DNA from 4 places in the Embleya australiensis genome. Region 1 is predicted to be linked to each of the others. Evidence: riboswitches for the same ligand, from Rfam matches in the RefSeq annotation. Region 1 holds a riboswitch; each other region holds the start of a gene.
What was found. A riboswitch is a leader RNA that binds a small molecule or an ion and turns the genes downstream of it on or off. The one in region 1 is predicted to bind cobalamin.
Positions count from the first base shown of each region.

Region 2: another riboswitch for cobalamin. It lies ahead of ACMXN5_RS02150 (ribonucleoside-diphosphate reductase subunit alpha); the one in region 1 lies ahead of ACMXN5_RS03705 (prenyltransferase/squalene oxidase repeat-containing protein).
Region 3: another riboswitch for cobalamin. It lies ahead of ACMXN5_RS33275 (ABC transporter substrate-binding protein); the one in region 1 lies ahead of ACMXN5_RS03705 (prenyltransferase/squalene oxidase repeat-containing protein).
Region 4: another riboswitch for cobalamin. It lies ahead of ACMXN5_RS10650 (energy-coupling factor ABC transporter permease); the one in region 1 lies ahead of ACMXN5_RS03705 (prenyltransferase/squalene oxidase repeat-containing protein).

Region 1 covers NZ_CP182422.1:887,950-891,133, reverse strand. Annotated here, with positions in the region: gene ACMXN5_RS03710 (hypothetical protein) at 72-194, opposite strand; gene ACMXN5_RS03705 (prenyltransferase/squalene oxidase repeat-containing protein) at 670-1,767, opposite strand; cobalamin riboswitch at 1,898-2,032, opposite strand; cobalamin riboswitch at 2,400-2,525, shown strand; gene ACMXN5_RS03700 (cob(I)yrinic acid a,c-diamide adenosyltransferase) at 2,587-3,180, shown strand.
Region 2 covers NZ_CP182422.1:525,033-528,216, forward strand. Annotated here, with positions in the region: gene ACMXN5_RS02150 (ribonucleoside-diphosphate reductase subunit alpha) at 1-1,320, opposite strand, end outside; cobalamin riboswitch at 1,398-1,651, opposite strand; gene ACMXN5_RS02155 (hypothetical protein) at 2,081-2,269, opposite strand; gene mug (G/U mismatch-specific DNA glycosylase) at 2,429-2,989, opposite strand; gene ACMXN5_RS02165 (GNAT family N-acetyltransferase) at 3,070-3,184, opposite strand, start outside.
Region 3 covers NZ_CP182423.1:691,863-695,046, reverse strand. Annotated here, with positions in the region: gene ACMXN5_RS33280 (alpha/beta hydrolase) at 1-712, opposite strand, end outside; cobalamin riboswitch at 956-1,168, shown strand; gene ACMXN5_RS33275 (ABC transporter substrate-binding protein) at 1,265-2,257, shown strand; gene ACMXN5_RS33270 (FecCD family ABC transporter permease) at 2,254-3,184, shown strand, end outside.
Region 4 covers NZ_CP182422.1:2,541,054-2,544,237, forward strand. Annotated here, with positions in the region: gene ACMXN5_RS10640 (class II aldolase/adducin family protein) at 1-285, shown strand, start outside; gene ACMXN5_RS10645 (RDD family protein) at 424-969, shown strand; cobalamin riboswitch at 1,157-1,365, shown strand; gene ACMXN5_RS10650 (energy-coupling factor ABC transporter permease) at 1,394-2,107, shown strand; gene ACMXN5_RS10655 (energy-coupling factor ABC transporter substrate-binding protein) at 2,104-2,484, shown strand; gene cbiQ (cobalt ECF transporter T component CbiQ) at 2,488-3,184, shown strand, end outside.

The DNA of each region.
Region 1 (3,184 bases):
GCCGAGCCGGGCAGGGAGAGCATCGGGAGTGCGGTGCCGGTGCCGGTGCCGGCGCGGGTGCGGGCGCGGGCTCACACCAGTTTGTCGCCGGCCGCGTCGAGCGCGGGCGACAGGCTGCGGTATCCCTGCCCGAACTCTCGGGGAGCGGTCCAGGAGCCGCTGAGGCCGTCACCGGGGCGGTGTGTCCACAACACTTTCTGGTGTCCGGCGTAGGAGACGAACAAGCCGCGCCCGGGGGTCCAGGCGACCGCGGGGCGGTGTGGGTCCTGTGGATGTCCGGGAAGTGAGCATTGCCGAGGGCGGCCAGGTGTAGCGGCGAAGACATCCGGCGGGGCCCCGGCTTGGACTTTTTCCCTGGTCAGCGCCTCTTGAACACCGTCGGGACGACAGGATTTGGACCTGCGACCCGTTGACCTCCAGCGCCCGAACGGGCGTTCTTGCCGTGCCCGTTGGTGCAGAAGCCTTGGGCTGGACGCTTTCCTGTCCGGGTGTCATGGGGATAGTCGATGCCGCGTGATCCCCAATCCGTGAGAGGGCCGTGAGAGGGCCGTGAGATAGGTGCTGTTGTCGCGACATGCTCGCCGCCTCGGGAGGAGGGGCCCGGGGACCGACGCCCGCACCTGTCGAGGTAGCGGCCACCGTGTCGACGGTGGCCGCTACCTCGTTCGGTCAGGGTGTGGTGGGGCAGTGCAGTGTGGGGGTGTTCCGGTGAGCGCCCGCACTGCTCAGGTCGGCGAAGCCGGTGCCGGCCAGGCCGAGGACCGCCTGAGCGGTGGCCCTGGTGGCGGTGGCCGGGTTGTACCCGCCGGCGTCGTAGGCGATCGCGCCTCGCGTGGCCGTGGATGCCGGGCAACCGACCTGACGTTCGGTCAGGAAATGCCGGGCGGCCAGGCCCGGTATCACGCGCCAGGACGAGAGCAGGGCCTGGGCGGCCAGGCCGGTGCTGTTGGCGTTCGAGGTGGTGGCGCCCACCGTACCGAAGCCGCCGTCGGAAAGCTGGTGTGAGGCGAGCCAGTTCAGTCCGGCTGTCGCTTCCTGGTGGCGCCCGGTGGCGGCCAGCGCCTGCACGCTCATCGCGGTCGAGTCGGCGTCGCTGGTGCAGGTGGACAGACCGTAGTCGAGGGGGAATCCGCCGTCGGCGCAGTGTGCGTCGGCCAGGAAGTCCACCGCGGCGGCGGGGGCGCCGGCCGGAGTGCGGTCGAGCGCCAGGAGTGCGAGGGACTGGCTGAAGGCGTTGCTGTAGTCGCCCCACGGCGAGGTGTCGGTGAAGCGGCCGGAAGGCTTTTGCAACGAGCGCAGCCGGGCCGGGAGGTCCACGCCGCCGAACGAGGTGGGGTCGACACCGCGTACCTCGGCGGCGAGGAGGGTCTTGGCGGTGGCTCCGGCGTAGGCGTTGGTGGTGCCGTCGCCGATGTACCCGGACAGGATCTCCGGGCGGGCGAGCCACGTGGTGGCCTTGGCCCCGTTGTCGTCGGCGACCCCGGCGGCGGCGAATGCGAAGATCGCGTCGATCGTCAGGCCCTGGTCGGGGTAGGTCACTCCGTCGAAGGTGGTCTCGAAGCGTTCGCCGTCGACGAGTTGCCGGGCCAGCCATCCCGCCGCGGCCTGGGTGCGGTTGCCGGAGAGTATGGACACGTTTGCCTGGGGCGTCGTGTCGGTCGTCGGCGGTGCCGCCACGGCGGTGGACGGGATCAGGGCGGCCGTACCGGCGAGGGCCAGTCCGCCGAACAGCGCGGCGATCCGGCGTCCGGGTCGGGTGAGCGTCATCACAGTGCCTTTCCGGGCCCATGGCACGGCGGACCCGGGAGACCCGGCGGCCGAGCGGGCACACCGACGGCGGCACCGTCCCGACGCACGGGTCGCTGGGGCTCCGTCCCGCGGACCACGACGGGGATGGGAGACGAACACTCCGGCGGCGGGCATTCGGGCTCGCCGTCGGGAGGGACGGATCACCGCTGCGGGTCAGCGCCGGATTCACACCGGACTTCCCCCGTCGTCGGAGCTACTGCGGGTCGTCGCACAAGACGATCGAACAGATGAAGACGCCCGGAATCGGTACGTCGACTGCTCAGACCTGCAGATCCCGCACTCTACGGATCGCTCACTCCGGAAGGAACTCCCTTTCCGGCCAACAAGATCGCCGGCACATGAAGGATGGATCCGGCACTGGGCCGAGACGCGCACGACGCGGAACCCGGAAATCCTTCTTGGGGCTTCGGTACCTGCCTGCACGCCGACCTGGGGTGCGACGGTCCGACGGTCTCAGTACGCGCGACAGATTGGTCGACACAGGGGCATGTCGAACGGGTCGGCGTCCGAAGCGGATGAGGTTCCGGGTCGGGTCTGGTGCCGGCGAGGGCCGCGTGTCATGCTGTGGCCTGCTGTGCGACGGCGAAGCCGAGGAAACCGGTGTGATTCCGGTGCGGTCCCGCCACTGTGATCGGGGAGCGACTCCCGTCAAGGCCACGGCCCCGCTTCGGGGTTGGAAGGCCGGGGGAAGTGTTGATCCGAGAGCCAGGAGACTCACGTCGTCGCCACCTCGACACAACCGGGGCGGATTTCCCCGAGAGAGGCCGGTGGTTCGCCATGTCTGTGGTGCTGAGCCGTATCTACACTCGCACGGGCGACGCGGGCACGACCGCGTTGGGCGACAACTCCCGTGTCCGTAAGACCGATCCTCGGATCGTCGCCTATGCCGACACCGACGAGACCAACGCCGCCATCGGCGTGGCGCTCGCGCTGGGCTGCCTGGACGCGGAGTTGCGGAACGTCCTGGAAGGCATCCAGCACGACCTGTTCGACGTGGGCGCGGACCTGTGCGCTCCGATCCGCGACGGAGACGAACGCCTGCGGGTCCGAGACGAGGACGTATCCCGCCTCGAGCGTCTGTGCGACACGTTCAACGAACGGCTCGAGCCCTTGCGGTCGTTCGTACTGCCGGGCGGTACACCCGGTGCGGCGCTCCTGCACACGGCGCGGACGGCCGCACGCCGGGCGGAACGCTCGGCGTGGGCGCTGGTCGACACGGACACGGAGTTGTCCGGCGGCGAGGCGGCGACGGTGAACCCGGTGTGCGTCCGCTATCTGAACCGTTTGTCGGACCTGCTCTTCATTCTCGCGCGGTTGGCCAACGACGGCGGGCGCGGCGACGTGCTGTGGAGTCCCGGCCGCAACCGCTGACATC
Region 2 (3,184 bases), 360 kb from region 1:
GCCGAGGTTGACCGAGCCGAGGTTGCACACGGCGGTCTCGCCGTCGCTGGTGACCTCCAGGATCTCGGTGCACAGGTTGGACAGGTGCACCACGTTGCCCGGCTCGGCGGCCTGGTTGCAGGTCCGGTTGGCGGCGTCCTTGAAGGTCATCCAGCCGTTGCCGGTCTGCGCGAGCGTGCGCATCATCCGGGCGTACAGGTCGCGCGCGGGCATCTGCCGGACGAACCGGCCGTCCCGCTCGGCGGCTTCGTACACCTTGTCGAACTCGGCGCCCCACAGGTCGGGCAGCTCGGGCAGCTCGTTCGGGTCGAACAGCGACCAGACGCCGTCCTCCTCGACGCGCCGCATGAACAGGTCCGGCACCCAGTTGGCCAGGTTGAGGTTGTGCGCGCGACGCGCGTCCTCGCCGGTGTTCTCCCGCAGTTCGAGGAACTCCAGGATGTCGGGGTGCCAGGTCTCCAGATACACGCAGGCCGCGCCCTTGCGCCGGCCGCCCTGGTTGACCGCGGCCACCGACGAGTCGAGGGTCTTCAGCCACGGCACGATGCCGTTGGAGTGCCCGTTGGTGCCCCGGATCAGCGAGCCGCGCGAGCGCACCCGCGACCAGGCCACGCCGATGCCGCCGGCGAACTTCGACAGCCGGGCGATTCGCCCGTACATGTCGTAGATCGACTCCAGCTCGTCCTTGGGCGAGTCGAGCAGGTAGCACGAGGACATCTGGGTGTGCACGGTGCCGGAGTTGAACAGCGTCGGCGAGCTGGGCAGGTAGGCCAGCGAGGACATCAGCCGGTAGAAGCCGATCGCCTCGCCGGGCTCCTTGGACAGACCGCACGCCACGCGCAGCAGGAAGTGCTGCGGGGTCTCGACCACCTTGCGCGAGACGGGGTGGCGCAGCAGGTAGCGGTCGTAGACGGTGCGCAGACCGAAGTACTCGAAGCGGCGGTCGCCGTCGGCGTCGACGGCGGCGTCCAATTCGGCGGCGTGCGCGGCGACGAACGCCGCGGTCTCCGCGCCGATGATGCCCTCGCGGTGACCGAGCGCGATGCCGGCGCTGAACGAGGCGACGCCGGCCTCGGCGGCCTCGTCGGCGATCCGGCCGGCCAGCAGGCGCGCGGCGAGCCGCGAGTAGGCGGGCTCCTCGGCGATCAGCTCGGCGGCGGTGCGCACGGCCAGGTCGGCCGCCGCGCCGCGGTCCGCACCCTCGTTCAGACCCGCGACGACCCGGCGGACGACCCGATCCGGATCGACCTCCGGCAGATCGCGCGCCTGGGTGCGCACCAGGGTGGCAAGGCGGTCCTCGGGGCTCTCGTCGACCCGCATCCGGGTCGCGCCCACGCTGTCCACAACGGTCACGTGCTCTCTCCTCGCGAGCTCGTACGTACAGGTGACCCCACGCCCGAAGGCGCGGGCAGCCGGCAGGTATTCGGACTCGCGGGCATGCCGGGGCACCGCCGGGCACGGCGTGTGCTCGGTGGTCCGCGGAGTGCCTAGGGGTCGTCGCTTCCCGTACGCCCTTCGGCGTCCGGCGCTCCATGACGACTTTCGTTCCCGCTCACCGCTGCGGGGGCAGTTCCGGCCTCGCACCGGATTCCCTCTTGCCTCGCCTTCCCGGAAACTCCGGTCGGGCGAACCAGCTGCGTCGCAGAGCATATATGTAGTGGCGGGGTGGTCGTCGCACCCCCAGGTGTTGTGTCGCGTCCCGATTCCCGGCGTGTCACGGTTCGCCGGAGACGTGCCCGGGTGGTACGACCGGCGGGCAATTGCGACGCGCGTCGAGCACCCCGAACCCCCGCTCCCCCCGCGCCCGTCCGGCCCCACCGGGCCTGCGCGGGCCGCGTGGGACGGGGCCGAGGGCGGCGGGAACGCGGCGGGGACGGACCGGATCGACGGTGCGTCGCGCGTCGGCCGCCGCGCCGATCGGCCGGCAAATTCCTTCCCCGCCGGGCGTGTCGGAGGACGCGTGACAAGAAGCACATCGCGCGGCGGTCGGCCGATTCACGCGGAGCGGATCGGCGGCCCCGGCCCTCGGGTCGGGCCCGGCGGGGGCGCCTCCGGGCCCGGATCGCGTCATGTGGCCGGCTCACGGGCGACGCGTGCGCGGGCTCGGTCCGGGTGGGCGGGCGTGTCGGGGCGGGCTGCCTTGCGGTCGGTCCGTCGGCCGGGGTACCTCCCGGCCCGAGTCGCGCCATTCGGCGACCAACGCCTCGTAGACGGGAGTCTCGAACGTCTCGGTGGGCCACGGCCCGTACGGGGCTCGCAGGATCTTCATGCCGACCCAACCTCACGAGGGGGCGCGAAGTAACCACCAACCGGGTGATGCCACTCGGTCGATTGACGGCCCCGCCCCCGAGCCGGGTCACCCACGCCGACGCCCGATCGCCGCCACACAGGGTGAGCGGCACGGATGGCACCCCCGCGCGCGGCCCTCCTACTCGGTCGGGTACGCCGCGGCGCGCAGGGCGGTGAAGGCTTCGGCGAGGGCCGCGGCCGTCCAGTGGGCGTTCAGGCCGCTGGGGTTGGGGAGTACCCAGATTCCGGTGTCGTCGATCGTCTCGGGCTGACGGCCGACCACCGCCTTGGGGCGGCCGAAGCCGGTGCGGTATGCGCCGATGCCAAGGACCGCCAACCAGGCCGGTCGGTACCGGCGTACCTTCGCGGTGAGCGCCAGGCCGCCGGCCCGGTACTCCTCCTTCGTCAACTCGTCGGCGCGCGCGGTGGTTCGGGCCACCACGTTGGTGATGCCGAGGCCGAGCGTGGTCAACTCGCGCTGCGCGGCGGGCTCGATCAGGCGCGGGGTGAAGCCCGAGGCGTACAGGGCAGGCCAGAACCGGTTGCCGGGACGGGCGAAGTGGCGCCCGGTGGCGCCCGACCACAGGCCCGGGTTGATCCCGCAGAACAGCACCCGCAGGTTCGGCGCGATCACGTCCGGGATGCTCCGACCGTGCGCGGCGGCCAACTCGTCGGCGGTGGGGTTGCGTCCGGGCGGGATGGGCAGCACGATCGACGCGGCGGCATCGGTCTTCGCGCCCGCCGCGCCCGCCTCGGCCGCCCGCGCCTCGTCCCTCTCGCTCACGGCGCCTCCGCGATCATCGCCGTCCCCACCGAGCGGAAGCCGATCCGGTCGTACACCCGCGCGACGTCCTCGTCCCCCGCGCTCAGGAACACCGTCTCGCTCCCGCCCTCC
Region 3 (3,184 bases), on a different replicon from region 1:
GGTAGTCGAGCTTGTCGTCACCGACCGCGGCGCGCAGGACGTCCATGTCCCGAGCCGCGTTGCGCGTGCCCACGAACGGCAACAGCTCGCCGGACTCGGCCTGGCACGCGGCGGAGAACTCCTTGCCGCTGCGCTCGCTGTGCGCCTTGCGTTCGACCGGATCGCGGGGCGAGTCCCGGGCGTTGCGCTCGTCCCGGGCCTTGTCGTCCAGGCACCGTACGGGCGCGCTGTCGGCCACGCCACGCGGGTCGAAGCCGAGGATGTCGTAGCGGTCGTGCAAAGGACCGTCGAAGTCGTCGAACCCGTACTTGACGAAGTCCTGGCCCGAGCCCCCGGGTCCGCCGGGATTCAACACGAGCGAGCCGATCCGCCGATCGGGCTTGGCGGCCGGGTATTGCATGACGGCGATCTCCAGCGACTTGCCGTCGGGAGCGGTGTAATCCAGCGGCACCTTGAAGGTCCCGCACCGGAATTCGCTCTCGTCCTTCTTCTTCGTCTTCGGGTCGTCCGTGCACGCCTTCCACGAAATCTTCTGTTCGTAGAAGGCGTGCAGTGCCGGGTCCGCCGCTCCCTTGGGCTTCGGCGGCGCGGGCGGCGGGGTGGCCACGGCCGTCCCGGTCGTCACCGGGGTGGGAACCGGCTTGCCGGCGGCGGCGTTCGACGCACTGTCACCGGAGCCCCCGGTACACCCGGCGGCCAACAACAGAGCCACGGCCCCGGGTATGGAACGACGCAAGGACGCCGCCTGAAAAGGAGTGATCACGCGCCAAGGACTATCAGTCGCCGATCCCACACGGCACACCAATGTCCCCGCCACCGGCAACGGCACCACCCACACCGGACATTCCACGCACCGCACCCGCCCGCCGACACACCCCCCGTCAGCGCAGGACGGCGGAGGTCGGCCGGGCGTCGCCCCGAACCCGCGCGGCGGAGCGGGCGACGAGGCGCGACGAGCGGTTTGGTAGCCTGTGGCCGCCGTGGTGTACGGGAAGCCGGTTCAAGCCGGCGCGGCCCTCGCCACTGTAGCCGCGGAGTCCCGCGGCCCTTGCCGACCGCCCCAAAGCGGTCGGGGTCACTGGATGGATCGGGAACGAGCCAACCGGGAAGGCCGGCCGCGGAGCGTCGATGCGGAAGCCAGGAGACCGGCCACGGCGCGACATGTTCCACGAGGGTTGGAGAACACGTGTTCCGCGCTTCCGCGCGCCCGTTTCGCGCCGAACGTTTCATCCGTCCCCCGCACCCCCGGCGTGCCGGGCGCTCCATGCGCTCCGGCATAGCCGCCGCGGCGCTCCTGCTCGTCGGCGCGCTCGGCGCGTGTACGGGTGCACCCGAGCCCGACAAGCCCGCCGCGGCGGCCGGGAGCGGCCACCCGACGCCGGTGAGCGTGAGCAGGTGCGGCGTCACCACCACCGTGACCGCACCGCCGGCCCGGCTGGTCACCCTCAACCAGGGCGCCACCGAAGTCGCCCTGGCGCTCGACCTGCAGACCCGGATGGCCGGAACGGCGTACCTGGACGACGTGGTCCCGGCCAAATGGAAGGCGGCCTACGACACCGTCCCGGTGCTCTCCGAGAAGTACCCGTCCAAGGAGAAACTCCTCGCGGCGCGGCCGGATTTCCTCTACGCCTCCTATTCCAGCGCGTTCACCGACAAGGTGGCGGGCACGCGGGACGAACTGGGCTCCCAGGGCATCGGCACCTACCTGTCGCCGCTGGGTTGCGCCGACGGCAAGCAGACGGCGACGGTGTCCTTCCAGGCGGTATGGGACGAATTGGCCGATGTCGCCCAGGTGTTCGGTGTCGCACCGCGCGCCGCCGCCATCCGGGACGCGCAGCAGCGGCAACTCGCCGACGTCACGGCCAAGTCGGCGGGCAAGGGCCTGAACGTGCTCTGGTACGACTCGGGTACGAAGACCCCGTACGTCGGCGCGGGCCACGGCGGACCCCAGCTCGTGCTCGACGCCGTCGGCGCCCGCAACGTCTTCGACACGCTGCCCGGCGGCTGGAAGAACGCGAGCTGGGAGCAGGTGGTCGCGGCGGACCCCGATGCCATCGTGGTCGCGGACGCCGGTTGGGACACCGCACAGTCCAAGATCGACTACCTCGAACACGACCCCGTCCTGAGCAAGCTCAAGGCCGTCCGAAATCGGGCGTTCGTGGTCGTGCCGTTCTCCGAGTCGACCCCCGGCGTGCAGCTCGCCGACGGGGCCGTCCGGGTTTCGGCCGCCCTGAGCGGCCTGGCACCGCGTCCGTGACCGTGACCGATCGCCCCGTCGCCCGACACGCGGGAGGCGGTCGTGCGGCGGTGGCCCTGGCCGCCGCCGTGCTCCTGCTGCTGTTCACCGTCCTGCTCGGCCTCGCCGTGGGATCCGTCCACGAACCACCGCACGTCGTGGCCGAGGTGGTCCTGCGCCGGCTCGGTCTCGGCGGCACCGACGTCACACCGCTCGACGACCGGATCGTCTGGCAGCTGCGGCTGCCGCGCGTTTTGGGGGCCGCCGCGACCGGCGCGGGACTCGCGGTGTGCGGCGCGGTGCTGCAGACCCTGACCGGCAACGACCTGGCCGACCCCTACCTGCTCGGCATCTCCAACGGCGCCGCCGTCGGCGCGGTCACCGTGATCGTCCTCGGCGTCGGAGCCTCCGGCACCGCGGTCGTCGGCGCACTCCCGGCGGCAGCCTTCGTCGGTGCCCTGCTCGCCGTCCTCGTCGTGCTGACCCTCGCCGGGGCACACAGCCGGACGCTACCGGCCTCGCGGACCGTGCTGGCCGGCATCGCGGTCGGGCAGCTGTGCGGCGCGTACACCTCGTTCGTCGTCCTCGTCCTCGGCGACCGCAACGCCGCCCGCGGCGTCATGGAGTGGACGCTGGGTTCGGTGGCCGGAGTGCGGTGGGACACGGCCGTCTTCCTGACCGCGGTCGCCGTCGTCGGCACCGTGGTCATGGTCGCCGCCGCCCGGGACCTCGACGCGTTCGCGTTCGGCGAGACCGCGGCCCGTTCCGTCGGCGTCCACGTCGAACGCACCCGCTGGGCCCTGGTCGCCGCGGCCGCGCTGGTGACCGCGTGCCTGGTCGCCAACACCGGCGTCATCGGGTTCGTCGGTCTGGTCGTACCCCACGTCGTCCGCCTGGTGTGCGGCCCGCGCCATGCCCTGCTGCTGCCCATGTCCGCGCTCGTGGGTG
Region 4 (3,184 bases), 1.7 Mb from region 1:
GGCTCGCGCAAGGCGCTGATCCTGCGCAACCACGGTCTGCTCACCGTCGGACAGTCGGTGGACGCGGCGGCGTGGTGGTTCATCACCATGGAGCGCTCCTGCCAGGTCCAGCTGTTGGCCCAGGCGGCCGGCGAACTGCGGCCGATCTCGCCGGAGAACGCGCGCCTGACCCGGGAGCAGCTCGGCAACGACACGGTGGCGTGGATCAATTACAAGCCGCTGTACGACGTGATCAGCCGCTCCGAGCCGGACCTGTTCGGGGCCGACGGCCCGATGACGATCTGATCGTTTTCGGTCGATCCCGCCGATCGATGATCATTTCGCCGCCGCCCGGTCGGGCGGGTTGTCCGCCGACCGGGCGCAATCTCCGCGAGATCGGCCGTGCCGGGAGTCAACCCGACCGGTTGCGGAAAGTACAACACCATGTACGAACGGAGCCTTCCGCAGCGGTTCGCGCGCTCGGCCCATCCCGTCGGGCCACGCGCCCGGGTGTGGCTGCCGACGATCGAACATCGGGTCGGCCCGTCGTTGCTGTACCGGCGGATCGGCCAGTTCGCGGTGGACGTGATCGCCTCCGCGCTGCTGCCCGGCGCCGCGATGTTCCTGTTCGTGCTGCTGCCCACCCACCCCGACGGTTCGATCCGCAGCGGTCCGCTCACCGCGACGATCACCGCCGGTGTGCTCGTGGTCGCGGTGGCGATCCTGTTCTGGTACTGGGTGCTGCGGCCCGCCGAGCACGACGGGCGCACCTGGGGCATGCAGGCGTTCGGGATTCGGGTGGTCGACGTGTCCGGCGGTCGGGCCGGGCGGCGCCAACTGGCGATCCGTTGGGTGCTGCTGTGCGTCGACGCGTTCGCGCTCGGTGTGATCGGGTTGGTCGCGGTGCTCACCAGCGAGCGGGGCCAGCGCATCGGCGACCGGGTCGCGGGCACCCTGGTGGTCCGAGGGCGCGGCCCCGGACTGCGCTGAGGGCCCGCCTCTCCCCCGGGCAGGGGCGCCCGGTCCCACGATCGCGAGCGTGCCCCGCTCCGCGCTCCCGCCCCGACGGGCCGTCGCACACCGCCCCGGAATGCGGCTATTGCTCCGCCGCTCCGTCCGCCTTGTGGTCTTGCGCACGGTTTGCAGATGCCACCTTGTCGCCATGTCCACTCGACCACTAGTGTCGGCTCGCCGTGGTGCTCGGGAAGCCGGTTCGATGCCGGCGCGGCCCTCGCCACTGTGATCGGGAAGTTCTCCTCCACCCCCGCGGGAACGTTGATTCGTCGCCTCGGGAAGCCACTGGGACCGCTGTCGCGGACCCGGGAAGGCGGAGACGTGAACGCACGACCCGTCAGCCAGGAGACCGGCCACGGCGATCGTCCGTCCACGAGGTGTTGGAGAGGGACCCTTCCTCATGCATATCGCCGAGGGCTATCTGCCCTGGGAACACGCCGCCGCCTGGGGCGTCGCGTCGACCCCGTTCGTCGTCCACGGTGCCCGCGCGCTCACCCGCGAGGTGCGCGACCGGCCCGAGAACACCCTGCTGCTCGGCGCGTCCGGCGCCTTCTCGTTCGTGTTGTCCGCGCTGAAGATCCCATCCGTCACCGGCAGTTGCTCGCATCCCACCGGCACCGGCCTGGGCGCCATCCTGTTCCGGCCGCCGATCATGGCGGTGCTCGGCACGATCACCCTGCTCTTCCAGGCGTTGCTGCTCGCCCACGGCGGGTTGACCACGCTCGGCGCGAACGTGTTCTCGATGGCGATCGTCGGCCCCTGGGCCGGCTACGGCGCGTACCGGCTCGCCCGCTCGCTCCTGGACCGGCGCGGCGGCACCATGCCGCTGGACGTCGCGGTGTTCGCCGGCGCATTCGTCGCGGACCTGAGCACCTACTGCGTCACCAGCGTGCAGCTCGCCCTCGCCTTCCCCGACCCGGACAGCGGATTCCCGGGCGCGCTGGCCAAGTTCGGCGGCATCTTCTCGCTCACCCAGATCCCGCTGGCGATCAGCGAGGGCCTGCTGACCGTCCTGGTGGTGCGCCTGCTGCGCCAATCCAGTCGCGGTGACCTGATCCGCCTCGGCGTGCTGAGCGACGCCCGGCCCGTGCGCGAGGAGGAGAAGAGCAAGTGAAGCGCTCGACGAAGATCAACCTGCTGCTCGTGCTGGCCGTGGTGCTGCTCGCGGCGCTGCCCGTGGTGTTCGGCATGGGCGACGACAAGGACGAGCCGTTCACGGGTTCCGACGCCCGGGCCGAGACCGCGATCACCGAGAACGACCCTGACTACAAGCCGTGGTTCAGCCCGCTGTACGAGCCGCCGTCCGGCGAGATCGAGTCCGGCCTGTTCGCGCTCCAGGCCGCGCTCGGCGCGGGTGTCGTCGGGTACATGTTCGGCGTCAAGCGCACCCGCCGAAAGCTCGCGCCCGAGGCGAGCGACACCCCCGACGGGTCGGGCCCGGGGCCCGATCCGGCCGCCGCGCAGGACCCGGTATCGGTCCCGGGTCGCTGACCCGTGTTGCCGATCGACGCGGCGGCGCATGCCAGTGCCTGGCGCCGCCGCCATCCGGCCGACAAGGCCGTGCTCTCCTTCGGGCTGCTCGGGTGCGCGGTGGCGCTGCCGCCGTGGCCGGGCGCGGTGCTGGTCGCGGTCACCGTGCTGACCATCGCGCTCGGCTTCGCCGAGGTGCCCGCCCGACGACTGTGGCGGGCGGCCCGCGCGCCGCTGGGATTCGCGGTGACCGGCGCGCTGACCCTGCTCGTGTCGATCCGTGCGGACGGCGTCGGCTGGGCGCCGGACGGGCCGCGCCACGCGGGCGAGTTGGTGGCCCGCTCCGGTGCGGCCGGGTTGGCGATGTTGTTGTTCGCGTTCACCACGCCGCTGTCGGACGTCCTGCCCCGGCTGACCCGGGTGGGTGTGCCGGCGGCCGTGGTGGACGTGGCGGCGGTGATGTACCGGATGTTGTTCCTGCTCTACGACACCACCGCCCGGATCAACCAGGCCCAGGCCGGGCGGCTCGGGCATCGCACCCGGCGGGCCCGGTGGCGCTCGGTGGCCGGGCTCGGGTCGGCGGTGTTCGTGCACGCCTTCGCGCGGGCCCGGCGGCTGGAGGAAGGGCTGGCCGGGCGCGGCTACGACGGGCGGTTGCGGGTGCTCGTGGACGAGGTGCCCGTCTCGCGCGGCTTCATGGCCGGGTCCGTGTTCCTCGTGG